DNA from 2 places in the Microbacterium sp. B19(2022) genome. Region 2 is predicted to be linked to the other one. Evidence: riboswitches for the same ligand, from Rfam matches in the RefSeq annotation. Region 2 holds a riboswitch; the other holds the start of a gene.

Region 1 (4,083 bases), on a different contig from region 2:
GAGGAGGTCGCCCGTATCCACGGCCTCGACCGCATTCCCTCCGTGCTGCCGACGCCGCCATCCGGTCGTGGGCTCACCGCACATCAGCAGGGTCGCCGTCGCGTGGCCGACGCCCTCGCGGCCGCCGGTCTGGTCGAGACACCGTCGTTCCCGTTCACGACCGAGGTGCAGAACGACCTCCACGGCTCCGCCTCGGGAGAGCACCTGCCGAGCATCCGCCTGGCGAACCCGCTCGACGGGCAGGCGCCGTTCCTGCGCCGCTCGCTCATCCCTGGCCTGCTGCAGACCGCGCACCGCAACATCTCGCGCGGACTCACCGACCTGGCGATCTTCGAGACGGGTGCCGTGTTCCTCCCGGAGCCGGGTGTCGAGTACGGCACTGACGACGTGCCGCCGCTGGGTGAGCGTCCGTCGGACGAGACACTCGCGGCATTGAACTCCTCGATCCCGCCGCAGCACCGGTTCGTCTCGGCGCTGCTCACGGGCCACGTTGCGCCGCGTCAGCCCGGACGCCCCGCCGAGGCCGCCGGCCTGACCGAGGCGCTGGACGCGGTCCGTGTGATCGCGGCAGCAGCCGGAGTCGAGATCGATGTGATTCAGGCTGAGCGTGCAGCACTGCACCCGGGTCGTACCGGATCGCTGCGTGTGGCCGGTGAAGAGGTCGGCTACGTCGGCGAGCTGCACCCCGCCGTGGCCGAGGATGCTGATCTCCCCGGACGCGCGACCGTGCTCGAGCTCGACCTCGACCGCATCCTGACGCTCGCGGGTGGGCGGGTCGTCGCGGCCTCGCTGTCGACTTTCCCCGCCGCCACCCAGGACGTTTCGCTCACGCTGCCCGCGGAGGTGCCGGCCGCCGACGTGCAGGCCGCACTCGCCGAGGGTGCGGGTGCGCTGCTCGAATCGGTGCGACTGGTGGACGACTACCGCGGCGAAGGTGTGCCGGAAGGCTCGAAGAGCCTGACGTTCGCACTGCGCTTCCGCGCGGACGACCGTACGCTCACGGCAGCCGAGGCCACGGCGGCCAAGCTCGCCGGTGTCGAGGTCGCTGCCCAGCGTTTCGGAGCCGCACTGCGCGACTGAGCGCGACTTCGCTCAAGACGGGCGCCCCGATGGTCGGGGCGCCCGTCTCGCTCTGCTCTGAGCGGAAGGACTTCTTTACGCGTCGGCTTCCTGGTGACATGGGTCCATGACCGACGTGTTGATCCTCGGGGGAACGGGCTGGCTCTCCGGGCGCATCGCTCGCCGATGGCGGGATGCGGGAGCGATGGTGACCTGTCTCGCCCGCGGCGGGAGGCCTGCGCCCGACGGGGCCGTGCTCGTGCGTGGCGACCGCGACGATCCCGCGGCGTACACCGAGCTCGCCCGACGGGACTGGGACCACGTGGTGGATATCTCGTCGCAGGCGTCTCACGCCGTAGCGGCCGTCGACGCTCTCGGAGAGCGAGCCGCGCGATGGACCTACGTGTCCTCCATGTCGGTCTACTCCGACGACGAGACGGTCGGTGCGGACGAGTCGGCTCCGCGGCATCCGCCCGCCCGGCCCGGTGACGAGTACGAGTACGGGGCGCAGAAGGCGGCAGCGGAAGACGCCGTGGGTGCCCTGGGCGATCGTGCGCTCATCGTGCGACCCGGGCTCATCGTGGGCGACGGCGACCCGAGCGATCGATTCGGGTATTGGGCAGCCGCCTTCGCACGGGCGGGTATCGGGCCGGTGCTGCTGCCGCCGCTCGAGGGGAGGAGCGCCCAGGTGATCGACGTGGACGACCTCGCTGACTTCCTCGTCGCGACGACCAGGAGCGGGCCGGTCAACGCCATCGGGGACGGGCATTCCCTCGGCGACGTGCTGCAGGCGGTTCGCGCGGCAGCAGGCCAGACCGGCGAGACCGTCGTCGCCGAGGAGGAGTGGCTCGTCGCACGCGAGGTCGCGCACTGGGCGGGACCGAGATCACTACCGCTGTGGCTGCCGCCGGAGATGACGGGCTTCATGACCCGGTCGAACTCGGCGTACCGCGAAGCGGGTGGTCGGCTGCGCCCTCTGACCGACACCATCCGAGCCGTCGTGGCCGATGAGCGGGCGCGCGGCATCGACCGCGACCGCCGTGCCGGACTCACGCGGGCGGAGGAGTCGGCTCTGCTGGCCGATCGCTAGACTGCGAGCAGTGACACGGGGTGCCGCATCCGCGGCTGAGAACAGACCCGTCGAACCTGATCTAGTTCGTACTAGCGAAGGGATGTCGCGATGAGCGATCTTCTGCGTCCTGATTCCACCACCGATCTCCCCGCCGCCGCCGCGGCCCTGTGGGGGGTGCTGCGCGAGACGCCACCGTTGACCCATTGCATCACCAACACGGTCGTCACCGGGTTCACCGCCAACGTACTGCTCGCGCTCGGCGCTGCGCCCGCCATGGTCGACATCGTCGGAGAGGCCGAGATGTTCGCCGGTGTCGCCTCCGGTGTGCTGATCAACCTGGGGACGCCCACCCCCGAGCAGCGCGCGGCGAGCCTCGAGGCCGTCGCCGGGGCCGCGGCATCCGGAACCCCATGGGTGCTCGATCCGGTCGCGATCGGGGCACTGCCGATCCGCACCGCCTTGGCGCACCGGCTGGCGGAGCAGCGTCCGACGGCGATCCGCGGCAACGCTTCGGAGATCCTCGCGCTCGCCGGCCTCAGCGCCGGTGGTCGCGGAGTGGATGCCACCGACAGCACGGATAGCGCAGCCGACGCGGCCGCTGCTCTCGCGCGACGGACGGGTGCCGTGATCGCCGTGTCTGGTCCGATCGACTTCCTCACCGATGGGGAGCGGGTGCTGCGCCTCGCGAACGGGCACGAGCTGCTGACCAAGGTCACCGGCGGGGGCTGCGCTCTCGGGGCGGTGATGGCGGCATTCCTCGGTGCCGCGCGGAACACCGAGCACGACGCGCTCACGGCCGTCGCCGCCGCGAGCCTCGTGTACACGATCGCGGCCGAGCGCGCCGCCGCGATCGCGACCGGCCCCGGCAGCTTCGCCGTGGCGCTGTTGGACGCCCTCGCCACCGTGGGCCCCGCCGACGTGATCGCGGACGCCCGTGTGGAGGTGGGGGCGCTGTGAACGCCGATCTCTCCCTCTACCTGGTCACCGATCCCACGCTCTGCGGAGACCGCGGCGTCGTCGATACCGTCCGCCGTGCCGTCGACGGGGGCGTGCGCATCGTGCAGCTCCGCGACAAGACCGCATCCGATGCCGAGACGGCCGAGCAGCTGCTTGCCCTGTCGCAGGCCATCGACGGACGCGCACTGCTCGTCGTGAACGACCGACTGGATGCCGCCATCGCCGCCCGCGCCCGCGGTGCACGCGTCGACGGCGTGCACCTGGGGCAGGGGGACGCGTCGGTGCTGCGGGCGCGCGAGGCTCTCGGGCCGGATGCGCTGATCGGCCTCACCGCGAACAGTGCAGCGCACCTCGACGCGGTTCTCGCGTTGCCTGCCGGCACCGTCGACTATCTCGGCGTCGGGGTGATCCGTCCGACCTCGACCAAGCCGGATCACCCCGAGCCCCTCGGCGTGGACGGGTTCCGTGACTTCGTGACGCGCAGCCCGCTCCCGTGCGTGGCGATCGGTGGCGTCGGCATCGACGACACCGAGGCGCTTCGTGAGGCCGGCGCTGCCGGGCTCGCCGTGGTCTCGGCACTGTGCGCGGCCGACGATCCCGCCGAGGCCGCCCGCGAATTCCGGCGACGGTGGCTCGCGGGCTCCGTGCCGCGCGTGCTCAGCATCGCGGGGAGCGACCCATCGGGAGGAGCGGGCGTCCAGGCCGACCTCAAGTCCATCGCCGCGAACGGCGGGTACGGCATGGCCGTCCTCACGGCGCTGACCGCGCAGAACACACAGGGTGTGCGGGCGGTGCATGTGCCGCCGGTGGACTTCCTCCGCGCGCAGCTCGACGCGGTGTCGGACGACATCGTGATCGACGCGGTGAAGATCGGGATGCTCGCCGAGACCGAGGTGATCCGCGCGGTGGGCGAGTGGCTCGACCGGGTGCGTCCGCCTGTCGTCGTGCTCGATCCGGTCATGGTCGCGACCTCGGGGGACCGGCTCCTGTCGCCG
Region 2 (4,083 bases):
CAGGTGCGCATCCAGAACTCGCGCCAGCCGATACCGGCGAACAGGAACAGCACGAACTCCAGCACGAGGGCCACGGATGCCGACACCGGATCGAGCGTCAGGATCAGCGGCACCGCGATCAGCGCACTGACCCCGAGCTTGGCCACCGGATTGACGGCGGCGAGAGCTCCGGTGCGCGCCTGCGTGTCGAGCAGGGTCATGACACGCCTCCGAGTTCGAATCTCTCGGCGTGCAGCGCCCGCGCGACATCGAGGTCGTGGGTGATCGTGACGATCGCCGACCCCTCGTCGCGGAGCGCCGCGAGCATGGCGACGAGTTCCGCCCAGGTGCGGGCGTCCTGCCCGAAAGTGGGTTCGTCGAGGACGAGTATGCGGGGCCGGGTCGCGATCGCCGCAGCGACCGTGAGACGGCGCTTCTCACCGCCGGACAGCGTGTAGGGATTGGCGGCGGCGAGGTGCGTCAGGCGCAGGCGCGCGAGCAGCTCGTCGCTGCGCGCGGTGATCTCGTCTTCGGGCGTGCCGAGCGCCCGCGGCCCGACGGCGAGCTCCTCACGCACGGTCTTGGCGAGCAACTGGTGCTCGGGCTCCTGGAACACCATGCCGATGCGGGTCAGCAGGTCGCGCGACGCCCAGCGGATCGGCGACGGGTCAGCCCCGGCGGCGAGCACGGCGGATGCCGTCAGGTCACCCGCGGCCGGCGGAAGGAGTCCCGCGAGAGTGAGCCCGAGCGTGGACTTTCCTGCGCCGTTCGGACCGGTGATCGCCAGCGCCTGGCCGGCGTGCACGTCGAGGTCGATACCGGTGGCGACCGGGCGTCCCTTGACGCGGGCGACGGCCAGGCCGCGCGCCGAAAGCAGCGTCTCGCCCGGCATCCCGCGCGGGGGCGGCGGAGCGGCGGGAGCGTGCCCCGGCACCCAGACCCCGTCGGCCGCGAGCCGTGCGCCCTGGTCGCCGAGCACCTCGCCGGGTGCTCCGTCGGCCATCACTCCCCCGGCTCCGATCACGATCACGCGGGTGATGAGCGGCAGCCAGACCTCGAGGCGGTGCTCGACGACGATCAGCGTCGCGGGCTGTGCCTGCAGCATCCGCTCCACTGCGTCGCGCACCTCGACGACCCCGGCCGGGTCGAGGTTGGCGGTCGGCTCGTCGAGCAGCACGAGCCCCGGACGCATCGCGAGCATGCCGGCGAGCGCGAGCCGCTGCTTCTGTCCGCCGGAGAGCGCCTTGGTCGGGTGGTCCAGCGGCACATCGAGGCCGACGGCATCCAGCGCCGCCACCACCCGCGGCCAGATCTGCGCCCGCGGCACGCCGAGGTTCTCGCAGCCGAAGGCGACGTCGTCGCCCGCTCGCGCCAGGATCACCTGCGAGTCCGGGTCCTGCAACACGAGGCCGGCGCGCCCCCGGGTGGCGACGGCGGGAGCACCGTCGACGAGCAGTTCGCCCGTGCTCTCGCCCTCTTCCTCGCCGCCGAGCACGCCCGCGAGTCCGTGCAGCAGGGTGGATTTGCCCGCGCCGGACGCGCCGAGCACCAGCACACGCTCACCGGGGTCGATGCGGAACGAGACGTCGCTGAGCGCCCAGGCGAGGCGACTCGCGTGTCGCCACCCCCAGCCGCGTGCCTCGACGGCGGCGGGAACGGTGGGATCCGCCGCCATCAGACGCGGACGCGCGCCTCGCGCCCGGAGCCGAATCGGTCGAGCGCTCCGGTCGCGGCGATGCCTCGCGCCAGCACCCACGACAGCGCACCCGCGATGACGGCACCGGAGATGACGGTGCTGATCAGGTAGATCGTCGTGAAGGCGGGGCCGGAGCCGGCGTACCAGAGCACGAGGTTGTTGATCCCGCCCGCGAGGGCAGCACCGGCACCCGCGAGGATCGCGACCGGCAGCGACCAGCGGCGGTAGAAGAAGAGGAGGAAGATCAGCTCGGCGCCGAGGCCCTGCACGAGTCCTGCCTCGAGTGTGAGGAATCCGCCCCACTGGTTGCCGATGAGGGCGGAGACGACCGCCGCGAGCAGCTCGACGTAGATCGCGGCGCCCGCCTTGCGGATGATCAGCCCGCCGAGGACGCCGGCGAAGAGCCACGGGCCGTCGAGAAGCCCCTGCACGCCGGGGAGCAGCGGCTCGAGCAGGGCCTTCGGGCCGAGGTAGCCGACGTTCCACGCGAGGAAGATCAGGCCGGCGGCGACACCGATGACGCTGGCGACGACGATGTCGACGATGCGCCAGCGCAGGAAGCTCCTGGCCGGGGGCGAGGCCTGGGCCTTCGTGGACGCCGATGTGGACGTGGACGTGCTCATCTGAACTCCTCCCTGCGCTGGCATGACCCAGATCAGGTTCGACGGTCGAAGCGCGATTCGCTCCCTCTCAGCCCGGCTCGCCGGACTCCCGTGGTTGTGCTGAAGAGCCTACCGGCTCACGACACCCCGTGCGCGACGAGGCTGCGCGCCGCGCAACGCGCCCGGGATTGGGTACCGTAAACGAGTGACCGCTTCAGATCCCGCCGACGAGGCGACGGGCGTCGTCGATGGCGACAGCTCGCCGGACGCCGTCCCCTCCGGACCCGTCGACGCCCTGCCGGCCGCGCGGGACGCTCTTGCAGCGGACTCCGGCGACTCCTCAGCCTTCGCCGCCGACCGGCTGTTCGCGGGCGATGTGCGCCCTCCGGACGCCGTCGTGGCCCCGGCGATCCCGGTCGACTCCGCGGCGATCGGCGCGCTGTTCACGACGCAGAAGTCCACGGGCGGCGACGTCGAGCCGGAACCCGAGTTCCTCACCGAACCCGTCGAGCCCGTCGAGGCCATGGAGCCCGCTGAGCCCGGGGATGCGATCCCGACGACACCCCCGCTGACCAAACCGCCGTTCGTCCCGTCCGAGCGGACGACCGGTGAAGAACCGGCGGACGACGCGAATGCTCTCCTCGACGCGAGCGCACCGCAGTGGGCGGATGACACGACCGGGGCGACGGCCCTCACCTGGGTCGATGCCGCAACGGTCGCCGCGCACCCGCCTCTCGCCACCCTCGACGAGCCGGCCGAGGCTGAGCAGACAGGCGGACTGATGCGCGGGGCCCACCTGCGACCGGCGATCGCCCGTCCGGGGATCCTGGTGCCGTTGGCGACGCTGGTCGCGATCGTCGCCGCCTACGCCGGCACGACGATGCTCTGGCCGCTGCACGAAGTGCCGCCCACGGTGCAGTCCGTCGAGTTCAGCACGGTCCCCGCCGCCGCGGCTGCGCCCACCTGGCCCGGCGAGGGCAGCGCCGCTGTCGGCATCGGCGGGTTGAGCACGGTGGCCTCGAACCCCGGTGCCGTCAGCATCGCGAGCATCACCAAGGTCGTGAGCAGCCTGATGGTGCTCGACCGGATGCCGCTGGCCCTCGGCGAGCAGGGCCCCGAGTTCCGCTTCAGCTACCGCGACAGCGTGGAGTACTGGGACTACCGGCGCAGTGATCAGTCGGCGCTGGATGTGCCCGTCGACGGCGTGCTGACCGAGTACCAGCTGCTGCAGGGCACGCTCCTCGGCTCGGCGAACAACTACATCGATCGACTCGCCTCCGAGATCTGGGGCTCCGACCGGGAGTTCGCGTCCGCCGCGGAGACCTGGCTGAGAGAGCGCAACCTCACCGGCATCACGGTCGTCACCCCGTCGGGCTTCGACGAAGGCAACGTCTCGACGCCCGATTCGCTCATCGCACTGGGCGAGCTGGCGATGCAGAATCCGGTGTTCGCCGAGATCGTGGGAACGAAATCGGTCGACCTGCCCGGCGCGGGCACGGTCGTCAACACGAACAAGATGCTCGCCGACCCGGGTGTCGTCGGCATCAAGACCGGCACGCTGGTCGGCTGGAACCTGCTCACGGCGAAGGATGTGACGGTCGGCGACACGACGGTGAAGTTGTACGCCGCCGCGCTGAACCAGGCGGGCGACGATGAGCGGCTCGCCCTGACCCGCTCGCTCTTCGCCGAGACCGAAACTGCACTGCAGGCGCAGGGCCCGGCGGTCGCCGCGGGCACGGTCGTCGGACGCGTCACGACCCTGTGGGGCGAGGATGTCGAGGTCGTCACCGACTCCGACGCCGATGT

What was found. A riboswitch is a leader RNA that binds a small molecule or an ion and turns the genes downstream of it on or off. The one in region 2 is predicted to bind thiamine pyrophosphate.
Region 1: another riboswitch for thiamine pyrophosphate. It lies ahead of thiM (hydroxyethylthiazole kinase); the one in region 2 lies ahead of HCX50_RS00475 (ECF transporter S component).

The regions. Positions count from the first base shown of each region.
Region 1 covers NZ_JAAUVO010000019.1:15,729-19,811, reverse strand. The annotation lists gene pheT (phenylalanine--tRNA ligase subunit beta) at 1-1,080, shown strand, start outside; gene HCX50_RS15780 (NAD-dependent epimerase/dehydratase family protein) at 1,187-2,149, shown strand; TPP riboswitch at 2,156-2,249, shown strand; gene thiM (hydroxyethylthiazole kinase) at 2,240-3,088, shown strand; gene HCX50_RS15770 (bifunctional hydroxymethylpyrimidine kinase/phosphomethylpyrimidine kinase) at 3,085-4,083, shown strand, end outside.
Region 2 covers NZ_JAAUVO010000001.1:89,767-93,849, forward strand. The annotation lists gene HCX50_RS00465 (energy-coupling factor transporter transmembrane component T family protein) at 1-200, opposite strand, end outside; gene HCX50_RS00470 (ABC transporter ATP-binding protein) at 197-1,654, opposite strand; gene HCX50_RS00475 (ECF transporter S component) at 1,654-2,298, opposite strand; TPP riboswitch at 2,289-2,400, opposite strand; gene HCX50_RS20140 (D-alanyl-D-alanine carboxypeptidase) at 2,483-4,083, shown strand, end outside.